3 regions of the Tardiphaga sp. 20_F10_N6_6 genome follow, and region 1 is predicted to be linked to each of the others. Evidence: predicted binding sites of a transcription regulator. Region 1 holds the regulator's gene; each other region holds the start of a gene.
What was found. The regulator PhoB, encoded in region 1, activates phosphate uptake and scavenging genes when phosphate is short. The targets are predictions, from matches to a motif close to TGTCATNNANCTGTCAT.

Region 2: a site for PhoB is predicted at 3,084-3,100, ahead of AB7813_RS06090 (RNA degradosome polyphosphate kinase). Genes of this name have one in related genera too.
Region 3: a site for PhoB is predicted at 2,949-2,965, ahead of phnG (phosphonate C-P lyase system protein PhnG). Genes of this name have one in related genera too.

The regions. Positions count from the first base shown of each region.
Region 1 is NZ_CP197239.1:4,602,059-4,609,751, reverse strand. Features, by position in the region: gene argF (ornithine carbamoyltransferase) at 1-77, opposite strand, end outside; gene AB7813_RS22120 (aspartate aminotransferase family protein) at 77-1,303, opposite strand; gene AB7813_RS22115 (GcrA family cell cycle regulator) at 1,750-2,259, shown strand; gene phoB (phosphate regulon transcriptional regulator PhoB) at 2,364-3,068, opposite strand; gene phoU (phosphate signaling complex protein PhoU) at 3,161-3,874, opposite strand; gene pstB (phosphate ABC transporter ATP-binding protein PstB) at 3,903-4,730, opposite strand; gene pstA (phosphate ABC transporter permease PstA) at 4,727-5,572, opposite strand; gene pstC (phosphate ABC transporter permease subunit PstC) at 5,574-6,572, opposite strand; gene pstS (phosphate ABC transporter substrate-binding protein PstS) at 6,728-7,693, opposite strand, start outside.
Region 2 is NZ_CP197239.1:1,276,546-1,284,238, forward strand. Features, by position in the region: gene ppx (exopolyphosphatase) at 1-798, opposite strand, end outside; gene AB7813_RS06090 (RNA degradosome polyphosphate kinase) at 811-3,012, opposite strand; gene AB7813_RS06095 (chromosomal replication initiator DnaA) at 3,169-3,846, opposite strand; gene AB7813_RS06100 (CDP-alcohol phosphatidyltransferase family protein) at 3,893-4,447, opposite strand; gene purM (phosphoribosylformylglycinamidine cyclo-ligase) at 4,616-5,689, shown strand; gene purN (phosphoribosylglycinamide formyltransferase) at 5,697-6,353, shown strand; gene AB7813_RS06115 (DNA/RNA non-specific endonuclease) at 6,399-7,693, opposite strand, start outside.
Region 3 is NZ_CP197239.1:2,511,875-2,519,567, reverse strand. Features, by position in the region: gene AB7813_RS12230 (UPF0182 family membrane protein) at 1-1,000, shown strand, start outside; gene ybgC (tol-pal system-associated acyl-CoA thioesterase) at 1,166-1,612, shown strand; gene AB7813_RS12220 (DUF1348 family protein) at 1,694-2,161, shown strand; gene phnF (phosphonate metabolism transcriptional regulator PhnF) at 2,162-2,896, opposite strand; gene phnG (phosphonate C-P lyase system protein PhnG) at 3,022-3,483, shown strand; gene phnH (phosphonate C-P lyase system protein PhnH) at 3,486-4,094, shown strand; gene AB7813_RS12200 (carbon-phosphorus lyase complex subunit PhnI) at 4,097-5,203, shown strand; gene AB7813_RS12195 (alpha-D-ribose 1-methylphosphonate 5-phosphate C-P-lyase PhnJ) at 5,200-6,084, shown strand; gene phnK (phosphonate C-P lyase system protein PhnK) at 6,077-6,901, shown strand; gene phnL (phosphonate C-P lyase system protein PhnL) at 6,909-7,607, shown strand; gene AB7813_RS12180 (alpha-D-ribose 1-methylphosphonate 5-triphosphate diphosphatase) at 7,619-7,693, shown strand, end outside.

The DNA of each region.
Region 1 (7,693 bases):
GCCGCGTTCATGATATTGCGCAACTCACTGGCCGGCACGGCCGTGAGATCGAGGAAGTGCCGCGGTGACGTGCTCATCACGCGGCTCCCTGCGTCTTGGCAGATGAACCGAGGGCCACGCAGGCCTGTTCCAGCCGCTGCACGGCCTGCTCGATCTCGGACTCGCTGACGATCAGCGGCGGCAGGAAGCGCACGACATTGTCGCCGGCGCCAACCGTCAGCAGCTTGGCGTCACGCAATGCGGCCACGAGATCGCCGGCCGGCACGACAGCCTTGAGGCCGATCAGCAGACCTTCGCCGCGCACTTCGCTGAGCACGTCAGGATGGCCGTCGACCACGCCCGCGAGTTTCTGTTTCAGCAGCAGCGACATCTTCTTCACATGATCGAAGAAGCCGGGCTTCAGCATGATATCGAGCACGGAATTCGCGGCAGCGACCGCCAGCGGATTGCCACCGAAGGTCGAACCATGGGAGCCGGGCGCCATGCCTTCGGCCGCTTCCGCCGTGACGAGGCACGCACCGATCGGAAAGCCGCCGCCGAGCGCTTTGGCCAGCGACATGACATCCGGCGTCACGCCGATGCGCTGATAGGCAAACAACTCGCCGGTGCGGCCCATGCCGGTCTGCACTTCGTCGAAGATCAGCAGGATGCCGTTCTTGTCGCAGAGTTCGCGCAGCGCGCCGAAGAACGCGTTGCTCGGCGCACGCACGCCACCCTCACCCTGCAGCGGCTCGATGAGAATGCCGGCGGTGTTCGGACCGATCGCCTTCTTAACGGCTTCGATATCGCCGAGCGGCAACTGATCGAAGCCGTCGAGCGGCGTGCCGTAGCCTTCGAGATATTTGGCAGCGCCGGTCGCCGCGAGCGTGCCGAGGGTGCGGCCATGGAACGCGCCTTCAAAGGTGATGATGCGCGTGCGCTCGGGATGGCCCTTGGAGAAATGATAGTGGCGGGTCACCTTGATCGCGCATTCCATCGCTTCCGCACCCGAATTGGCGAAGAACACGAAGTCGGCAAAGCTTTGTTCGCACAGCCGCGCGGCGAGGCGCTCGCCGTCCGGGCTCTTGAACAGGTTCGACATATGCCAGAGCTTGGTGGCCTGCTCCTGCAATGCGGCAACCATATGTGGGTGCGCATGGCCAAGTGCGTTCACGGCAACGCCGCTGGTGAAATCGAGATAGCGCTCGCCATCGGTTCCAATCAGCCACGCGCCTTCACCGCGCTCGAAAGCGACATCCGCACGCGCGAAAACAGGCAGCAAGTGAGCCTGAGAGAGGGGCGAAGACGTTGCGTTGCTGGTCATAACCGATCCGATCGAAAAGACTGCGGCCGCGTCGATGACAACTGTGCGAAATCGAACAACGGACCCTAGAAACGAAACGTGCCGCCCTTCTCGGGCGGCACGTGGGCATTATTCTATGTGTGCTGTGAAGACTGTCAACCGCGCACTGCGGCTTTCGAGTCACACGGAGTCGCAGAAAAAGCCGATTTTGCAGCTTTATTTGCAGAAGCATGTGGACGCGGCATGCCCGACTCTTGCGCGCGAGTCACGGCATATTGTAGCTTTTGCCTCGTCGGATACGACATCTCGTGCGGCGGTAGATCCTTTTGACACATCCAGTGCGGCGTAACAGCCGGACGCGAAATTCGCGCCCGGTGAGCGCTAAAGGATTCTGACCGCAGGGATTTTTGAAGTCTCAACTCGCAGCGCTGCCCGGTCAGGCCGGCGCTCACGAAGGGAAAACGGCGATGACGGTAATGACATGGACCGACGATCGCGTCGAACAGTTGAAGAAACTCTGGGAAGGCGGCCTTTCCGCCAGCCAGATCGCTGCGGAACTCGGTAACGTGACCCGCAATGCCGTGATCGGCAAGGTTCACCGCCTTGGCCTGTCCGGCCGTGCCAAGAGCCCCTCCTCGGCAGCTCCGCGGCAGCGCAAGGCGCGCCCGGCGCAGCAGATGGTACGCGTTGCCCGCCCGATGGCACGCGGCAATACCGCGCTGGCCCATAATTACGAGATCGAGGCCGAGCCCGACCCGATCGCCTATGACAACATCGTGCCGATCAGCCAGCGCCTGTCGCTGGTCGAACTCAACGAAGCCACCTGCCATTGGCCGATCGGCGATCCGTCGAGCGCGGACTTCTATTTCTGCGGCGGCAAGGCCCTGGCCGGCGCCCCCTATTGCGCGCATCACTCGCGCATCGCTTATCAGCCGGCAAGCGACCGCCGCCGCGCAGTGCCGAAGCCGACGCGCTGAGCTGGAAAGCATCTAAACCAAATGAAAATGCCCGGCGATGAGCCGGGCATTTTTTGCTTGGGGGCTTCTAACCTCGCCCCGCTTGCGGGGGAGAAGGAAGATACCTACTCCGCCGCCTTGTCGAACCGGTCGTCCAGCGCGTAGCCGGCACCGCGCACGGTGCGGATTGGATCGGGCTCGCCAGCGGGATTGAGCAGCTTGCGCAGGCGGCCGATATGCACGTCGACGGTGCGCTCGTCGATATAGATGTCGCGGCCCCAGACGCTGTCGAGCAACTGCTCGCGGCTGAACACGCGGCCCGGATGTTCCAGGAAGAACTCCAGCAGGCGATATTCGGTCGGACCGAGATCGATCGGACGGCTGGACCGCACGACGCGGCGCTTGTCGCGGTCGAGTTCGATGTCGCCAAACGCCAGGACGGTGGCGAGACGCTCGGGAGCTGCACGACGGAGCAGGCCCTTCACGCGGGCCAGGAGCTCCGGCACCGAGAACGGCTTGACGATGTAGTCGTCGGCACCGGTGGCGAGACCGCGAACGCGCTCGCTCTCTTCGCCGCGCGCCGTCAGCATGATGATCGGCAATGCCTTGGTTTCGGGCCGTGCGCGCAAGCGGCGGCACAGTTCGATGCCGGACAGGCCCGGCAGCATCCAGTCGAGCACCACGAGATCCGGCACCCGCTCCTTCAAGCGGGTGTCGGCATCGTCGCCGCGAGCGACGGTTTCAACATCATAGCCTTCGGCGTCGAGGTTGTAGCGAAGCAGCGTCGTTAGTGCCTCTTCATCTTCCACAACCAGAATGCGTGCATTCACAGCCATCTTGATCAATACCCTCAGTGACGTCCGACAAGTCTTTAAATCATGATCCTTGCGGAAGACTGGCTTCCACTTTTCCGGATCATGCTTCAGACCGTCGGCGTGTTCGCGAATGTGGTCATGTCGCCCTTCGGGCGCTTGTCGAGGATTTGCTGGCCCTCGATCATGTAGAACACGGTTTCCGCAATATTGGTGGCATGGTCACCGATCCGCTCGATGTTCTTGGCGCAGAACATCAGGTGGATACAGAACGAAATGTTACGCGGGTCTTCCATCATATAGGTCAGGAGTTCGCGGAACAGCGAGGTGCAGATCGCGTCGATTTCCTCGTCGCCCTTCCACACCGTCATCGCAGCGGGCAGATCATGTGCGGCATAGGCGTCGAGCACGGCCTTGACCTGGGTGGTCACGAGGTCGGTCATGTGCTCGAGGCCGCGGATCAGCTTCAGCGGATGGAAGTCGCTGTCGAGTGCATTGACGCGCTTGCCGATGTTCTTGGAGAGATCGCCGATGCGTTCCAGATCAGTGGCGACGCGCAGCGCGCCGACGATCTCGCGCAAATCGACAGCCATTGGCTGGCGCTTGGCGATGGTCAGCACGGCGCGCTCTTCGATCGTGCGCTGCAACTGGTCGATCTCGGAGTCAGTGGCGACGACGCGCGCACCGAGCGCGACGTCCCGGCGGATCAGCGCATCGACGGATTCGACGATCTGCCGTTCCGCGAGGCCACCCATCTCGGCAACGAGACGGGTCAGCTCCTGCAGATCGTCGTCGAAAGCCTTGGTGGTGTGTTCAAAAGCCATCTCAAATTCCTCCCGCGAATGTGTCGCGTCAGCCGAAGCGGCCGGTGATGTAATCCTGGGTGCGGCGATCGGTCGGCGACGTGAAGATCTTGTTGGTCTGATCGAACTCGATCAACTCGCCGAGATACATGAAGGCCGTGCTGTCGGAGACGCGGGCAGCCTGCTGCATGTTATGGGTCACGATCGCGATCGTATACTGATCCTTCAACTCGTCGATCAGCTCCTCGATCTTCGCGGTCGAGATCGGATCCAGCGCCGAGCACGGCTCGTCGAACAGGATCACTTCCGGCCGCACCGCGATGGTGCGCGCGATGCACAGGCGCTGCTGCTGACCGCCCGACAGGCTGAGACCCGACGCGTTGAGCTTGTCCTTGACTTCGTTCCAGAGTGCACCGCCGCGCAGCGCCCTCTCGACGCGGATGTCCATCTCCGACTTGGAGATCTTTTCGTAGAGGCGGATACCGAAGGCGATGTTTTCGTAAATCGTCATCGGGAACGGAGTCGGCTTCTGGAACACCATGCCGACGCGGGCGCGCAGCAGGTTGAGGTCCAGCTTCGGATCCAGAATGTTCTGGTTGTCGAGCATGAGCTGACCTTCGGCGCGCTGGCCGGGATACAGATCATACATGCGGTTGAAGATGCGCAGCAGTGTGGACTTGCCGCAGCCCGACGGGCCGATGAATGCGGTTACGCGGTTCGCCATCAGCGTCAGGTTGATCTTCTTCAGGGCGTGGTGTTCGCCATAGTAGAAGTTCAGGTCGCGCACGGTGACCTTGGGACGGGTCTCGCCCTGCAGGGCCGACGGCGGCGGCATCGAGACGGAAGGAACGCCAGACGACACAGAAAGCTCACTCATTTTGCTGTCCTCTCGGCGCCGAGAATGCGCGCGCCAATGTTAAGGGCAAGTACGGTCAAGGTGATGATCAGGGCACCGCTCCAGGCGAGCTGCTTCCAGTACTCGTAGGGGCTCTGCACGAAGTTGTTGATGGTCACCGGCAGGTTGGCCATCGTCTTGGTGAGATCGAGGCTGAAGAACTGGTTGCTCAGCGCGGTGAACAGCAGCGGCGCCGTTTCACCGGCGACACGCGCGGTCGCCAGCAGCACGCCGGTGATGAGACCGGCGCGGGCTGCACGATAAGCAATCCGCTTGATGACCAGGGAGCGCGGCAGGCCGAGCGCCGAGGCCGCTTCACGCAGCGGGTTCGGCACGAGACCAAGCATATCTTCAGTGGTGCGAACCACGACGGGGATCACGATCACGGCGAGCGCAAGCGAACCGGCGAGAGCCGAGAAGCCGCCCATCGGAACCACCACTGCACCATAAACGAACAGGCCGATGATGATGGACGGGGCCGACAGCAACACGTCGTTGATGAAGCGGATCACCGAGGTGAGTTTGTCGTGCTTGCCGTATTCCGCGAGATAGGTGCCGGCAAACAGGCCGAGCGGCGCGCCGATGCCGACGCCGATGACGGTCATGATGATCGAACCGACGATGGCATTGAGCAGGCCGCCTTCCATGGAGCCGGGCGGCGGCGTGTTCTGGGTGAAGATCTGCAGGCTGATGCCGGCGATACCGTTGTAGAACAGCGTGAACAGGATCAGCGCGAGCCAGGTGACGCCAAAGAGAGCGGCACCCATGCAGAGCCCACGGATGATCATGTCGTTGCGGCGGCGTGAAGCGTAAATCGGGTTCATATTAGTTGCCCGCCTTCTTTTCCAGACGCAGCAGCATCAGACGCGCTGCCGAGAGCACGAAGAATGTCAGCACGAACAGCAGGAGACCGAGCAGGATCAGACCCGATTGATGCAGACCGTCGCTCTCCGCGAACTCGCTGGCGATCGCCGCCGAGATCGTGGTGCCCGGGCCGAAGATCGAGCCTGTGATGCGGAACGAGTTGCCGATGATGAAGGTCACCGCCATCGTTTCACCGAGCGCACGGCCGAGCGCCAGCATGACGCCACCGATCACACCAACGCGGGTATAGGGGATGACGACGTTGCGGACGACCTCCCAGGTGGTGCAGCCGACGCCGTAAGCGGCTTCCTTGAGCACCGGCGGCACCGTCTTGAACACGTCGACCGAGATCGAGGTAATGAAGGGCAGCACCATGATGGCGAGGATCAGCGACGCGTTGAACAGCGAGAGATAGGACGGCGGGCCGGCGAAAATCACGCCGAGGACCGGGACGCCTTCGAAGGCGCTGATCATGAACGGCTGCACGTGGTTGGCCAGGAACGGGCCGAGCACGAAGAAGCCCCACATGCCGTAGATGATCGAGGGAATACCGGCGAGAAGCTCGACCGCCATGCCGATCGGGCGGCGCAGCCAGTTCGGGCACAGTTCGGTGAGGAAGATCGCGATGCCGATGCCGACCGGAATGGCGATAGCCATCGCGATCACCGAGGTGATCAGCGTGCCGTAGATCGGGCCGAGCGCTCCCAGCACCGGCGGATCAGCCGACGGTGCCCAGCGCTGCGTCGTCAGGAACGAGAAGCCGAATTCGCGGAGCGCCGGCCACGCACCAACGATGAGCGACAGAATGATGCCGCCGAGGATAAACAAAACGGACAGCGCCGAGATGCGGGTGATCCAATAAAACGCCTGGTCGCCGGTCTTGAAGGCATTCAAAGCCTTCGCACGATCATAAGGTCCGGCAGCGTCCATCGAAGAGCTCTGTACGGCCATGTCTGCCACGCCAGTCCCCTGTAATTGTTACAATACCCCAAAACGCATTGCCCTGGAGGGGCTTGTCAGGGCGCGAAGTCAGAAGAGAAGAAGAGAAGAAGAAAGAAATTCAGCCCTGCAGCAAACGGAGGAGAGATGCCCCTCTCCTCCGCCCACACACCAGATCAGCTCTTGATGTCAGCCGACCAGGTCTTTTCGATCAGCTTGACGACGGGTTCCGGCATCGGAATGTAGTCGAGCTCTTCAGCCATCTTGGCGCCCTTCTCGAACGACCACTTGAAGAACTTGATCGCTTCAGCCGAGGCCGCCTTGTCGGTCGGGGTCTTGTGCATCAGGATGAAGGTCGCGGCAGTGATCGGCCACGAGGTTTCGCCCGGCTGGTCGGTGAGGATGACGTAGTAGCCAGGAGCCTTGGCCCAATCGGCATTCGACGCAGCAGCCTGGAAAGCGGCGACGGTCGGCTGGACGGTCTTGCCAGCCTTGTTGACCATGCCGGTATAGGTCAGCTTGTTCTGCTTGGCGTAAGCATATTCAACATAACCGATGGCATTCTTGGTCTGGCCGACGTTGCCAGCGACGCCTTCGTTGCCCTTGGCGCCAACGCCAACTGGCCACTCGACGGCGGTACCGGTGCCGACCTTGGTCTTCCAGTCAGCCGAGGCCTTGGACAGATAGTCGGTGAAGTTGAAGGTGGTGCCCGAACCGTCCGAACGACGAACGACAGTGATGGCAGCCGACGGCAGCTTCAGCTTCGGGTTCAGCTTGGCGATGGCAGCGTCGTCCCACTTGGTAACCTTGCCGAGATAGATGTCGCCGAGCACTTCGCCGGAGAGAACCAGCTCGCCCGAGGCAATGCCTTCGAGATTCACGACGGGAACGATCGCGCCCATCACCATCGGCCACTGAACCAGGCCGTCCTTCTCGAGCTGCTCAGCCTTGAGCGGCGCGTCGGTGGCGCCGAAGGTCACGGTCTTGGCCTGGATCTGCTTGATGCCGGCGCCCGAACCAATCGACTGGTAGTTCAAACCATTGCCGGTCTCTTTCTTGTAGGCGTCGGCCCACTTCGAATAGACCGGGAACGGGAAGGTTGCGCCGGCACCCGTGATGTCGGCGGCAAATGCCGAGGTCGA
Region 2 (7,693 bases), 3.3 Mb from region 1:
AGGCTGGCGCTGTTCGGCTATGGCTTCGATGTTGGCAAGAATGTTGGCTGTTGCGAGCCGGCGCAAGCGGCGCACGAAATCGAGCGCTTCGGTGGCCGGGATCGAATAGCCATGCATCACACGTAGCGGATAGCCGCTCTGGATGATGTGCAGCCGCGCCAATGCACGCCAGGTGCCGCCGACCGCATAGAAATTGCGACCTACGCCCGCCTTGAGCTGCGCGACGTCAGCCAGCGCCAGCCTGACGATGCGCTCCGCCTTCTTCGGTGATTTCTGTGAGGCATCCTGCAATGCGAGACTGCCGAGCGGCAGCGTCACGCCCTGCCGGACCGCATTGCCTTTGACATCGATCAGTTCGAGCGAACCGCCCCCGAGATCGCCAACCAGGCCATCCGGCTTGTGCACGCCCGAAATCACGCCCAGCGCCGAGAGCTTCGCTTCGCGCGGCCCCGATATGATCTGGATCTCGCAGCCGCAGATTTTCTCGGCTGCTGTGATGAAGGCAGGTCCATTGCTCGCATCGCGCGCCGCAGCGGTCGCGATGGCGTAGACGCGACCGACCTTCATGACCCTGCACAGCGCACGGAAGCGCCGCAGCGCCGTCAGCGCCTTGTCGACAGCGTCCTTGGCCAGCAGTCCAGTGCTCTGCACTTCGCGGCCGAGACCGCACAGCGCCTTCTCATTGAAGAGCGTAACAAGGCTTCGCGTCAGCGACTCGTAGACAACGAGACGCACCGAGTTGGAGCCAATATCGATGACGGCGACGCTGGTCGCGCGTTGATTGGCACGCGTTACCACGTTGCTGGTTCCTTACGAGGATTGGTGACGCTCCGAACGGCGGGTGAGCCGGCGCGGGGATGATTTCTCAAGCGACTTTCCACGGCCAGACAGACTCGGATTCGTCATGAAGTAATTGTGCACATTGAAGGGTTCCTCGCCCTTCGCTGCCTTCATACGCGTTGACGACCCGTCCGGCAACAATTGCCAGCTCTGTTCCGTATCCTTGAGATTGGCCACCATGATCTGCTCGAGCACCTGGGTATGCACGGTGGGGTTCTGCAGCGGACACAGAACCTCGACGCGGCGATCCAGATTGCGCGGCATCATGTCAGCCGACGATATGTATATCGCCGCCTTCGGGCTCGGCAGGCCATTGCCCATACCGAAGCAATAGATTCGACCATGTTCAAGGAAGCGGCCGATGATCGACTTGACGCGAATGTTTTCGGACAGGCCGGGCACGCCCGGCCGCAGGCAGCAGATGCCACGCACGATCAGTTCAACGGATACACCGGCATTCGACGCCTCATAGAGCGCATCGATGATTTCCGGATCGACCAGCGAATTCATCTTGAGCCAGATCGCACCGGGCTTGCCGCTGCGGGCGAATGCCGCTTCGCCGCGGATGTGTTCGAGCATGCGCCCGCGCAAGGTCAGCGGCGATACGGCCATCTTCTCGATGTCGCTCGGCTCGGCATAACCGGTGATATAGTTGAACACGCGTGCGGCATCGCGACCGATGATCGGGTCGGATGTGAAATATGACAGATCGGTGTAGATGCGCGCGGTGACCGGATGATAGTTGCCGGTGCCGGTGTGCACATAGGTCGTGAGCGAGCCGCCCTCGCGGCGCACCACCAGCGACAGCTTGGCGTGGGTCTTCAATTCCAGGAAGCCATAGACCACCTGGACACCGGCGCGTTCGAGATCGCGCGCCCAGCGGATATTGGCCTCTTCATCAAACCGCGCACGCAGTTCGACGAGCGCCGTTACCGACTTACCGGCCTCAGCGGCCTCCACCAGCGTGCGGACAATCGGCGAATTGTTGGAGGTGCGATACAGAGTCTGCTTGATCGCCACCACATCCGGATCGCGCGCGGCCTGCTGCAGGAACTGCACGACGACGTCGAAGGACTCATAGGGATGATGGACAATCAGGTCCTTCTGACGGATCGCCGCAAAGATGTCGCCGCCATGATCGCGGACACGTTCCGGATGACGCGGCACATAGGGCACGAATTCGAGATCGGGCCGATCGAGCCGCGTGAGCTGCGAGACCTCGTTCATGGCGAGAATGCCGTCGACCAGCAGGATTTCGTCATCCGAGGTCGCCAGCGCGCGCTGCACGAAGGCACGGAGTTCTGCCGGCATGCCGGCTTCGATTTCGAGGCGGATCACCGACCCTCTGCGGCGACGCTTCAGCGCAGTCTCGAACAGCCGGACCAGATCCTCGGCCTCTTCTTCGACTTCAAGTTCACTGTCGCGGATGATGCGGAAGGCACCCTGCCCCTGAACAGTGTAGCCCGGGAATAGACGCGCGATGAACAGGCCAGTGGCCTGTTCCAGCGTGATAAGGCGGACCGCGCCGTCCTTGCCGGGGGTCGGCAGGCGGATGAAGCGATCGATCTTGCCGGGCATGCGGATCAGCGCGTTCATCGTCTTGCCGTCGGACACCCGCGACAGATGCAGCGCGATGGTGAAGCCCAGACTCGGAATGAACGGGAACGGATGCGCCGGGTCGATCGCCAGCGGCGTCAGCAGCGGGAAAATATTGTGGAGGAAGTGGTCCTCGATCCAGGACCGGTCGGCTTTGCTGACCTCCTTGCCGTCGAGCAGCACGATTCCGACATCGGCCAGCATGCCGCGCTGGTCGCGCCAGATCGCCTGCTGGTCGCTGCCGAGCTTGGAGACCGCGCTGTTGATCAGCACCAGTTGCTCGGCCGGGGTCAAGCCGTCCGGACTGCGCTCGCTGATTCCCTCACGGACCTGCGCTTTGATACCGGCGACGCGGACCATGAAGAATTCATCAAGGTTGTTTGCGGAAATCGACAGGAAGCGGACGCGCTCCAGCGCCGGATGGCCCGGATTGACGGACTCCTCAAGGACGCGGCGATTGAAATGCAGCCAGGACAGCTCGCGATTGATGAAGCGCTCGGGACCCGACGCGACCACCTCTGCCGGCTTCGCTTCGCCCTTTTTCTCTTCAATAACAATCTCTTCTGCGGAGTCCATGAGACAGCAATCCATCCAGTTCAAGCAGCGCTATAGTGCCGGCAAATCACAGCGGACATTGCGTCAGTTGCGTGACGCTTCGATGACATTGAGGAACCTGCCTGCCGCGCCGTCAAGGCACGGTGTGACGCGCCGCGTTTGACGTCCAAGGCTAAGTCAGGCGTCGCGCAGCAGTTCCGCAGCCAATGCACGGGTCACCGGCCGCCCAAGCCGGAGCGCCTCGCTATCCAGCAATTCCACCGTATGGCGGGCGGCGGCGAATGACCGCTCGATGCGGCTGGCCACATAGCTGACCACGCTCTCGTCGATGCTGAGCTGGCGGTCGGCGCAAAACTTCACGATCAGCGCCCGAAACAACCCGTTATCCGGCGGCAGCAGATTGACTACCGGGATCGCACGGAGCCGCGACCGCAGATCGCGCAACTCGACCTCCATGGCGGCCGGGGCGACCCGCGCCGTAATCAGCACATAGGCGTTGTCCTGACGTGCCAGATTAAGAAGATGGAACAGCGCCCGCTCGTCGAAGGCACCGGCATTGAGATCCTCCACCACCAGTGCGTTGGTCACCAACTCAGCCGGAACCGTCGCAGCCGTCAGGCTGTGCGCCATGGTGGAGCGTGCCCCGGCCTCCTCGGCCCAGATCGCCGCCAGATGGCTCTTGCCGGACCCTTCCGGGCCGACAAGGAGCATGACCCGGTTCGGCCAGTCCGGCCAGCAGTCGATCAGTCCCAGCGCCTCGGCATTGGCCGGGCCCTCAAGGAAGTTGTCGCGGGACAGACTCTCCGCATGGGGCAGCGCGAACGCCAGTTGACGGGGTTGGACGCGGGCGACCACGCAAATACTCCTGCCGGCTCCGCCGGCGAACGTCACGAATACCGGTTTACCGGGGCTCTTGACCGGGTTCGATGGTGCTCATGTGTCGCATCCACTCGACGAGATAGAAGGACACAGAGAGCAGCGTCAAGACGGTCACAAAGCCCATTAAAATCAAATCGTAAGGCGAGGATTTGAAACCAAATCCGAGGGCAGCAAGAACCAAGGCTGCGAAGGCCACCTGCGCCACCGTATTGAGCTTCGATACCATCAGCGGCTTCATCGGGATCGGTTTGCCGAACAACCACGACACAATGACGGCGCCCACGATCATGATATCCCGCGACACCACGAGAATCACGATCCAGCGCGGAACTGCCCCCCATATCCCCAGGGAGACATAGATCGAGACCAGCAGCGCCTTATCGGCCAAGGGGTCGAGCAGCGCACCGAGTTCGCTGGCCATGTTGAAACGCTTGGCGAGAAAGCCGTCCACGGCATCGCTGACCCCCGCAATCACGAAGATTGCAAAGGCGATTTCCATCTGGTTCGAGGCAATCGCCCAGACGATCACGGGCACCAGCAGGATGCGCCCGAGGGTGATTAAATTGGGGATACTCACGCGGCGCTTCCCGGCTCCGGCCTGTTTCGCAATCCGAGCTTGGGGGCTCCGACCGGCTTACCGCCTACATAGTAATCGGGATAGCGTTTACGAGCCATTGCGCAGGCGGGGATTCCGACGTAACCAGCCGAAAATACACAGTTTCGCAGCTCCGGCAGGATACCCGGCATGACCGACCAGAAAAAAGGCCTCACTTACGCGGACGCGGGCGTCGATATCGATGCTGGCAACCGTCTGGTGGACCTCATCAAGCCGATGGTTCGCGCAACCGCCCGTGCCGGCGCTGACGCCGAGATCGGCGGCTTCGGCGGACTGTTCGACCTCAAGGCCGCCGGCTTCAAGGATCCGGTTCTCGTCGCCGCTACCGACGGCGTTGGCACCAAGGTCAAGATCGCTATCGAAGCCGGCATCCATAACGGCATCGGCATCGATCTCGTCGCCATGTCGGTCAACGACCTCGTGGTCCAGGGCGCCGAGCCGCTGTTCTTTCTCGACTACTTCGCATGCGGCAAGCTCGACCCAGAAGCCACCGCCTCAATTGTTGCTGGTATCGCAGAGGGCTGCCGTGAGTCCGGCTGCGCGCTCATCGGCGGCGAGACCGCCGAGATGCCCGGCCTGTACAAAGACGGCGACTACGACCTCGCAGGTTTCTCGGTCGGCGCTGCCGAGCGCGGCACGCTGCTGCCGACCAATGATATCGGCGTGGGCGATGCCGTCATCGGCATGGCCTCGTCTGGCGTCCACTCCAACGGCTTCTCGCTGGTCCGCAAGATTGTCGAGCGCACGGGCCTCTCTTACGCCGACAAAGCGCCGTTCTCGCCGGTGATGACGCTTGGCGGTGCGCTGCTGACCCCGACCCGGCTCTATGTGAAATCCTGCTTGCGCGCGATCCGCGAGACCGGCGCCGTGAAGGGCCTCGCGCATATCACTGGCGGCGGCTTCACGGACAACATCCCGCGCGTGCTGCCAAAGAACCTCGGCGTTCGCATCGACCTGCCCTCCCTCACCGTCCTGCCGGTGTTCAAGTGGCTGGCAAAGGAAGGCGATATCGCCGAACTCGAGCTGCTGCGCACCTTCAACTGCGGCGTCGGCATGATCGCCATCGTCAAGCGCGAAGCCGTGCAGCAGGTGATGGACATCCTGCGCGAGGGCGGCGAGACCGTGGCGCTGCTCGGCGACGTCATCGAAGCTGAGGGCGACGAGCGCGTCGTCTATGACGGACATCTCGAACTCAACCTGTGAGGCCGTGATGCGTCGCGTCGCCATCCTGATTTCCGGCCGCGGGTCGAACATGACCGCATTGATCGAGGCCGCCGCAGCAGATGGCTTCCCGGCCGAGATTGCGCTGGTGATTTCCAACAGGGTTGACGCTCCCGGCCTCGCCACTGCGCAGGCCAATGGCGTCAAGACGCTGGTGATCGAGAGCAAGCCGTTCGGCAAGGATCGCGCAGGCTTCGAGAAGCTGCTGCAGGCGACCCTCGACGAGCACAAGATCGAGCTGATCTGCCTCGGCGGCTTCATGCGCCTGTTCACGGCGGAATTCGTGCGACACTGGTACGGCCGGATGCTGAACATCCACCCGTCGCTGCTGCCCTCCTTCCCCGGCCTCGATCCGCACGGCCAGGCATTGCGCGCCGGCGTCAAGATTTCCGGCGCCACGGTGCATTTTGTCATTCCAGAGACCGATGCCGGCCCGATCGTGATGCAGGGCGCCGTGGCCGTGGCCGATAACGACACCCCCGACACCCTCGCCGCGCGCGTGCTCGACATCGAGCACAAGATCTATCCGCAGGCATTACGGCTGTTGGCCACCAACAGCGTCGGCATCACCGGCGACACCTGCACCACCAGTACCGGCGCCAGCGCCAGCCGCGACGACACGCTGATCTCACCGACGGTGATCTAGGCGAGACGTCCCGGGTCGCACTGCCCCGCACTGCAGCCCGGCAGGTCAGATTACGACGTCATCCATATCGTTGATCCACCGGGTTCTTCGCGTCGATTCCAGCGTCCCGTGTGCATCGAACGGCTTCACCACCGAGAAATCCAGACCGGTCGCCTCCTCGATCGCCACGATCGTGGTTTGAATCCTGCGCTTGCGCATTTCATCCACGGTGTACGGCTTCAATCCGGAGAACACCTTGGCCTCATACAGCGCCTGGACATACTGGGTCTGCCCGACGATGAACGCCGCCGCGGCGATCTTGGTCGTCGTCTTTTGCAGCACCGCCACTTTCCAGAACGAGAGCGGCACCTTCCACGGTCCGCCCTTGCGACCCTTGCCATAATAGGGATCGTCATCGCGATAGATCGGTCCGGTAAAAACCGTCAACCGCTTCTCGGAGGTCTGCGCCTTATCCAGCAGATAGTCCTCGAGATTGCCCCAGTCGATATCGTTGTAGCTTTGCACCTGCGGCGCTGCATTGGTGTAGTGGAACGTATCCTCGGAACCCGCTTGGGCTTCCTCAAGACGTTCCACATCGTCGGATAGTGCGCTCCAGCATGGATCGAGCAGACGGACCTGATGCCCCCGGCTGAATTGAACTGGATCGTTACCCTTGGCCTTTTCGTAGAAGGCACCGTCCGGCTGATACTCGTCCGCGATCCGCGCGTCGCGCCGCCACGTATCCTTTCGCTTACCGGGATGGATGAGTTTCCCCCCGGCAATGTTGACCGCCGTGATCAGTGGAAACTTGCGCTCTTCATGGATCACCGACGTAAAATGATGATAGGCCAGTTCATATCCCGAGCCATCCAGCAATGGCGCAACCTTGCCGGCGGCAAGCAGCGGTGCATAGATCGTCGCAAGATCGATGGGATTGCTCTTGAAGAACCCCGCATCATAGCCACGAACACCTGCCCAGCGTGACACTTGAAGCGGCTTACGGTCAGCCTCCAGAAGCGTCTCGCCAACCGATATGCCCTGGGACATCGGACTGAGGCCGAGCGACTTGTCGAGCCTGTCGAGAACGAGCCCTGCCTGCCGTTTTGCAAATCGTTCCTTTTCGAGCAGTGAAAAGATGGCACTGATCCGAATGCCTTCATTGGCGATCCATACCGGATCCTTGACGACTGCGCCGGGCTTGCTCGGCGCAGGAACCGCCTTGTGATGCAACGCCAGCACCTGCCACTGGTCATTCAGCACTGGCGCGCCCGAAGACCCCGGTTGCGTATCTGTCGAATAATGGATGAACTGACTAAGGTCGATCCCGACAGCCGAGGTTGGGTCAAGCGTGACGATCTGGC
Region 3 (7,693 bases), 2.1 Mb from region 1:
TACAACGAGTAACTATTTTCCCTCTGCGCAGCCCGCGCCCGGCCGCAATCTGAACTACATCCGCAATTCCGTGAAGGCCGTCATCGACGCCTATAACGGCAGTGTCGACTTTTATCTGATGGACCAGGCGGACCCGATCGTAGCCACCTACCAGCGAATCTTTCCGGGGCTATTCAAGCCGTTTGCGGCAATGCCGTCCGATCTGCAAAAGCACATTCGCTATCCCGAGGACCTCTTCCTGATTCAGGCGCAGCTTTACCAGACCTATCACATGGCATCTGCCGACGTTTTCTATAACCGGGAGGATCTTTGGCAGTTTCCGCGCCAGCCGGCCGGCGACGGCGTCGCGCCGATGGTCCCTTACTACATTGTGATGCGGCTGCCCGGAGAAACCCAGGCCGAGTTCTTTATCATGATCCCCATGGTGCCAAGCCAACGCGACAACATGATCGCATGGCTGGCAGCGCGCTGCGACGCTCCAGACTATGGAAAATTGATCGTCTACGAATTTCCCAAGGAGAAGCTCGTCTACGGACCGTTCCAGATCGAGGCGCGCATTCATCAGAACACGGAGATCTCCCAGCAAATATCGTTGTGGAACCAGATGGGTTCACGGGTGATCCGCGGAAACCTGCTGGTGATCCCGATCGAGAATTCGATCCTGTACGTATCGCCGCTGTACCTGCGCGCGGTCCACGGACACTTGCCGGAGCTCAAGCGCGTGATCGCCGCCTACGGCGAGCATGTCGTCATGAAAGAGACGCTTGCCGAGGCCTTGTCCGCGCTTTTCATCGAAACTAACGCGTCGCCGACATCGCTGAGTGCTGCGACGGAAATGCCACGTGCGAGCCCTGCGGAAAACAGGGCGCAGGAGGCGCTTGATCGCTATAACGAGGCAATGAAGCTGTTGAGGTCTGGGGATTGGGCAGGCTTCGGCACGCAGATTGACGCGATGCGCGGTCTTTTGGAGAAAATGAGCCGGGAATCAGCCGGACACTGACCAACGCCGGCTGATTGTCATTCGACAAAGAGATGCGCGTTCCCGCGACCAAGATTCCAGGTGCATCCCGAGCAAGGTTCAAGCCCAAAGCGATTGGCACTTGCTGGGGAAGGTGCCTCTGTGCAAGACGGTTACTCTCCGAAGTGTGATAAGAGGAATCTCCCTGTGACAGCCTCTCTTGATGGCGAAATTCGCGATGGTCGTCATCATATGCGGGTCCGCGTTTATTTCGAAGATACTGACGCCGGCCAGATTGTTTATCACGCGAATTTTTTGCGCTTCATGGAGCGCGGCAGAACGAATTACTTGCGTTTGCTCGGAACGAGTCAACAAGAGCTGCTGAAAGAAGCGCGAGAGGATGCGCCCGGCTTTGCCTTCGTTGTTCGTTCGATGAAAATTGAATTTCTAAAACCGGCAGTCCTGGACGATCTGCTTGACGTCGTCACGGTTCCACAAGAGGTGAGGGGTGCCTCGATCATGCTGGGTCAGGAAGTGCGCCGCGGCGATGAGTTGCTGCTTGAGGCCAAGGTCAAGGTGGCCTTCGTGTCCGGCGGCCGCGCCAAGCCGATCCCGAAAGCGCTGCGGATTGCCATGAAGGCCGATCAGATTTAGCAATCGCCCCATAGGTGAAACGGCATCGACTCCGCATGCAGCAGGGCTACAATCCCGGCATATCGCAAAGCTGAGGGTCCCATGTCGCGTCCACCGTTTCCGCCCTTCACCCGAGAAACCGCCGCCCAGAAGGCCCGCATGGCCGAGGACGCCTGGAATTCACGCGATCCGGTGAAAGTGTCGCTGGCCTATACCGAGGACAGCGTCTGGCGCAATCGCGGCGAGTTCTTTCAGGGGCGCCCGGCGATCGTCGAATTCCTCACCCGTAAATGGGCGAAGGAGCACGAATATCGGCTGATCAAGGATTTGTGGGCGTTCGACGACAATCACATTGCCGTGCGCTTTCAATATGAATGGCATGACGACGCCGGCAACTGGCATCGCTCCTATGGCAATGAGCAATGGGAGTTTGACGAGGCCGGCCTGATGCGCCGCCGCGAGGCGAGCATCAACGACGTTGCGATTGCCGAGAAGGATCGCCGTTTCCTGTGGCCGGCGCCGGGGCCGCGTCCGGCCGATGTGCCGGGTCTCGGCACCGACCCGTTCTAACTAAAGCGAGCCGCTATCGACCACGAATTCGACGCGCTCGGCGACGAAGCGCGAATGCGTAGCGCTTAGCGGCGTGCCGTCGGCATCCACATCGATGGAGTCGACAATCAAGATCGGGCGCCCGAGGGCGACACCAAGCCGTGTCGCATCGGTCGCGTCGATGATCCCCGCGGTGACCTTGGTCGAGGCGCGGCGATAGTCCTTGATGCCGTAATGCGCCAGGGCCTTGGTCATCGAGCGCACGCGCTCATAGACCTTGCCGAAATCGGGAAAGCGTTCGGCCGACAGCCAGTTGGTGCCGACGCAGATCGGCGTCTTGTCCGCCAACCGCAAGGCTTCAATGCGGATCAGCGGAGCGCCGGCTTTGAGGCCAAGCTGCCTTGCGAGATCGCGTGTTGCCACATCGTCCCAGGCTCCGATCAATTGCGCTTGCGGCTCGCGCCCGCCGGCACCGGCAATTTCCGAGAAGCGCGTGCGTGATCGCAGGGGATATGCAAGCTTTGGCGATTCCACATAGGTGCCGCTGCCGCGCTCGGCGCGCACCAGGCCGCGTTCGGCCAGGGTCGCGAGGGCGCGGCGCACGGTGTGGCGATTGACGCGGTAGATGTCAGCCAGTTCAGTCTCGCCGGGCAGCTTTTCGCCAGCACCATAGCGGCCATCTGCAATGCCGCGCTCGATGCCGTCGGCCACATGCCGCCAAAGTGCCACGCCTGTTGGCTTGTCCTGAATGGTCACAAAATCGGTCCCGGAATGATGTCGACCACGCATTAGCGAAAAATCGTGCCGCTGTCACGAAACGGTCATTGCCTCCGCCTATAAAGTTGTCTAGTAAATCATACAACTTGTTGAGTGACGGTGACATGACTTCATCCTCCCTGAACCACCAGCAGGCCCGGCGCCGTGAGGCGATGGGGGTGCTTGGGCACTGCGCCACGGCGGATATCGCCGGATATCTCGATGCTGTGGCTGTTCCCGCCCATGAACATCTGCGTCAGCCGGAAAACGGCCTGGTGATGCTGCGTGGCCGGATCGGCGGCGATGGCGCGCCATTCAATCTCGGCGAGGCGACCGTGTCGCGTGCCGCTGTACGGTTGGCATCAGGCGAGGTTGGCTTCGGCTACACGCTGGGCCGTGACGGGGCGAAGGCGCAGCTGATCGCGCTTTGCGACGCACTCATCCAGACCCGTGAATTCTCGGATGCTATCGAGACCAAAGTGCTGACGCCGCTGCGTGCGCGCGTCGTCGCCGATGTCAAGCGGAAGGCCGCAGAGACGGCAGCGACCAAGGTCGATTTCTACACACTCGTGCGCGGGGAGGGCTGATCATGACGACAGTTGCGGAAATGCCAGCCGGTTTCGCGGATAAGGTCCTCGCGGCGCAATCGACCTTCCGTTCGGTGATGGATGCGATGGCGCGTCCGGGTACCGTGCAGCGCATTCAGGCTGTTTCGGGTGTGCCCGCGCCAATGATGCGCGGCGCGGCGGCCATCGCGCTGACGCTGTTCGATCAGGACACGCCGGTCTGGCTCGATAGCAAGTTGGCGGCGACGATGGATGTTGCCAAGTGGATTAAGTTTCACACCAGCGCGCCGGTCATCGCTGATCCCGCCGTGTGTGCCTTCGCCGTGGTGGCTGATGCTGCCGCGCTACCGTCCTTCGAGCACTTTGCCTTCGGCACCGGCGAATATCCGGATCGCTCCACCACCATCATCCTGCAGGTTGCGAGCCTGACCGAAGGCCCGGCTTATGAGCTGCGCGGTCCGGGTATTGACGGCGCCACGATCCTGCGCGCCGCAATCGGCGTGCCGGATCTGCTGGATCGTCTCGCGCTGAATGCCTCGCTGTTTCCCCGCGGCATCGATCTCGTGCTGGTCTCCGGCGAATCCATCGTCGCGCTGCCGCGCGCCACGCGCCTTGTTGCGAAGGAGGGCTGAGCATGTATGTCGCCGTCAAGGGTGGCGAACGCGCCATCGAGAATGCGCATCGTCTGCTGGCTCATGAACGCCGCGGCGATCGCGACGTGCCGGAAGTATCGGTGGCGCAGATTTCCAATCAGCTCGGCCTCGCGGTCGATCGCGTAATGACCGAAGGCTCGCTCTATGACCGCGAGCTCGCTGCGCTGGCCATCAAGCAGGCGCGCGGCGACATGATCGAGGCGATCTTCCTGCTGCGCGCCTTCCGCGCGACGCTGCCGCGGTTCGGTTCGAGTGAGCCCGTCGATACGTCGCAGATGCAGGTGCGTCGCCGCGTCTCCTCGACCTTCAAGGACATGCCGGGCGGCCAGGTGCTCGGCTCGACCTTCGACTATACGCATCGTTTGCTCGATCCGGTGCTGACCGGCGAATCCTCGCCCGAGCAGCCGGCCATGACCGATGCAGAGCCGGGCGTGATGCCGCGCGTCACCGATATTCTTGGCCGCGACGGCCTGATTGAAACGTCGCCCATCGAAGATCCCGAGAAGCCGGTCGGCGATCTCACGCGCGATGCGCTGAGCTTCCCGGCAGACCGCGATCTGCGCCTTCAGAATCTTGCACGGGCCGATGAAGGGTTTCTTCTGTCGCTCGGCTATTCATCGCAGCGCGGCTATGGCCGCAACCATCCTTTCGCCGGTGAAATCCGCCTCGGCGAGGTCGAGGTTGAATTCATGGCCGAGGATGTTGGCTTCGCGGTGCCGCTGGGGTCGATCACGCTGACCGAATGCCAGATGGTCAATCAGTTCAAGGGCTCAGATACCGAGGCGCCGTGTTTCACGCGCGGCTATGGCCTCGCTTTCGGCCAGAGCGAACGCAAGGTGATGTCGATGGCGTTGGTCGACCGCACGCTGCGCGCGCGCGAGCTTGGCGAGGACATCAAGGCGCCGGCACAGGACGAGGAATTCGTCATGTCGCATTCCGACAATGTGCAGGCGACCGGCTTCGTCGAGCATCTGAAGCTGCCGCATTATGTCGACTTCCAGTCCGAGCTCGGCTTGCTCCGCAAGCTGCGCAAGGAATTCGCCGACGCCAACGAGACGCCCGTTGCTCTTCGGGAGGCCGCGGAATGAACGCGCCGACATATAACTTCGCTTATCTGGACGAGCAGACCAAGCGAATGATCCGCCGCGCCATTCTCAAGGCGATCGCGATCCCCGGCTATCAGGTGCCGTTCGCCAGCAGGGAAATGCCGATGCCCTATGGCTGGGGCACCGGCGGCGTGCAGGTCACGGCGGCGATTCTCGGCCCCGTCGACAAGCTCAAGGTGATCGACCAGGGCTCTGACGACACCACCAACGCGATCTCGATCCGTAAATTCTTCGAGAAAACTGCCGGCGTTGCCGTGACCACGAGCACGGGCGATGCGACTGTGATCCAGACACGGCATCGCATTCCCGAAGCGACGCTGCAGGCGCATCAGGTGCTGGTCTATCAGGTGCCGATCCCCGAGCCGCTGCGCTTCCTCGAGCCGCGTGAGACCGAAACACGGCGCATGCATGCACTCGCCGAGTACGGGCTGATGCACGTGAAGCTCTATGAAGACATCGCCCGCTTCGGCCATATCGCCACGTCCTATGCCTATCCGGTGAAGGTCAATGCGCGTTACGTGATGGACCCATCGCCGACGCCGAAATTCGACAATCCGAAGATGGACAACTGCGCGGCGCTGCAACTGTTCGGTGCCGGCCGCGAGAAGCGCATCTATGCGATCCCGCCTTACACGTCGGTGGTGTCGCTGGATTTCGAGGATCATCCATTCAAGCCCTACAAGCACAAGGCCTGCTGTGCACTGTGCAACGCCGAGGATAGCTATCTCGACGAGATCGTCACCGACAACAAGGGCAGCCGGATGTTCGTCTGCTCCGACACCGATTATTGCGAAACGCGGCAATCACAGGGGCATCGCGGCTGCGAGAATGCTGCGCCCTATGCGGAGAGCGCAAATGCTTGATGTGACAGCTAATTCAACTGCACCGGGAGGGCGCGCGGCTGCGAGTGACGAGCCGTTGCTCGTTGCGGCAAACCTGGGAAAATCTTATGGCCGTCTTGCGGCATGCCGCGACGTGTCCTTCGAACTCTATTCCGGCGAGGTGCTGGCTATCGTCGGCGAGTCCGGGTCCGGCAAATCGACACTGCTGCAGATCCTCTCCGCCCAGTTAGCGCCGACCACCGGCAGCGTCTCCTACCGGATGCGCGACGGCGTGACCCGCGATCTCGCGACGATGGGCGAAGCCGAGCGGCGCTTCCTGTTTCGCACCGACTGGGGCTTTGTGCATCAGGACCCGGCGATGGGGCTGCGCATGGCGGTCTCGGCCGGAGCCAATGTCGGCGAGCGGTTGATGGCTGTGGGCCAGAACCACTACGGCAAGATTCGTGACACGGCGACCTCGTGGCTCGAGCGTGTGGAAATTTCGCCCGAGCGGATCGACGATGCGCCGCGGACCTATTCCGGCGGCATGCGGCAGCGGCTGCAGATCGCGCGCAATCTCGTTACCGAACCGCGTCTCGTGTTCATGGACGAACCGACTGGTGGCCTCGACGTCTCGGTGCAGGCGCGTTTGCTGGACATGATGCGCACGCTGGTCTCCGAGCTCGGTCTCTCGGCCATCGTTGTGACGCACGATCTCGCGGTGGCGCGGCTGCTGTCGCATCGCGTGATGGTCATGCAGGGTGGACGCGTAATCGAGACCGGACTGACCGATCAGGTGCTCGACGATCCCAGAGAGCCCTATACGCAACTGCTCGTTTCCTCGATCCTGCCGGCGTGAGGTCAACATGATTCCGATGATCGATATCCGCAACGCCGAAAAGACCTTCATCATGCATTTGCAGGACGGCATCCGCCTGCCTGTGGTACGCAACGTCTCGTTCCATGTCGCGCCCGGCGAATGCGTGGTGCTGTCCGGTCCCTCGGGTGCCGGCAAGTCGTCGATCCTGAAGATGATCTTCGGCAACTATCGCTGCGACGGCGGCACCATCGGAGTGCGCCACAACGGCGACGTCGTCGATATCGCGACCGCCGAGCCGCGGCAGGTGTTGAATGTGCGCCGCGACACCATCGGGTATGTTAGCCAGTTCCTGCGCGCGGTGCCGCGTGTCGCCGCCATCGATGTCGTGGCCGAGCCGCTGCTCGCTGCCGGCGTAACGCGTGAGGAGGCGCGTGCGCGTGCGGGGGCGTTGCTTAAACGTCTCAACATTCCCGAGCGGCTGTGGAAGCTGCCGCCCTCGACCTTCTCCGGCGGCGAGCAACAACGCGTGAATATCGCGCGCGGTTTTATCTCCGATCTGCCGATCCTGCTGCTGGATGAACCGACTGCGTCGCTCGATGCCGCTAACCGAGCCGTGGTCGTTGAACTGGTCGCCGAGAAAAAACGTGCCGGCGTCGCCATGGTTGCCATTGTGCATGACGACGAAGTGCGGCACTTGATCGCCGACCGGCTGGTGGACGTCGCATCCTTCGCCGCTGCTGCCTGAGAAAGAGAACCATGACCGCATCATCGACCGAAACCGTCATCGGCAACGCCAGGATCGTTCTTGCCGACCGCGTCATCGACAAGGGC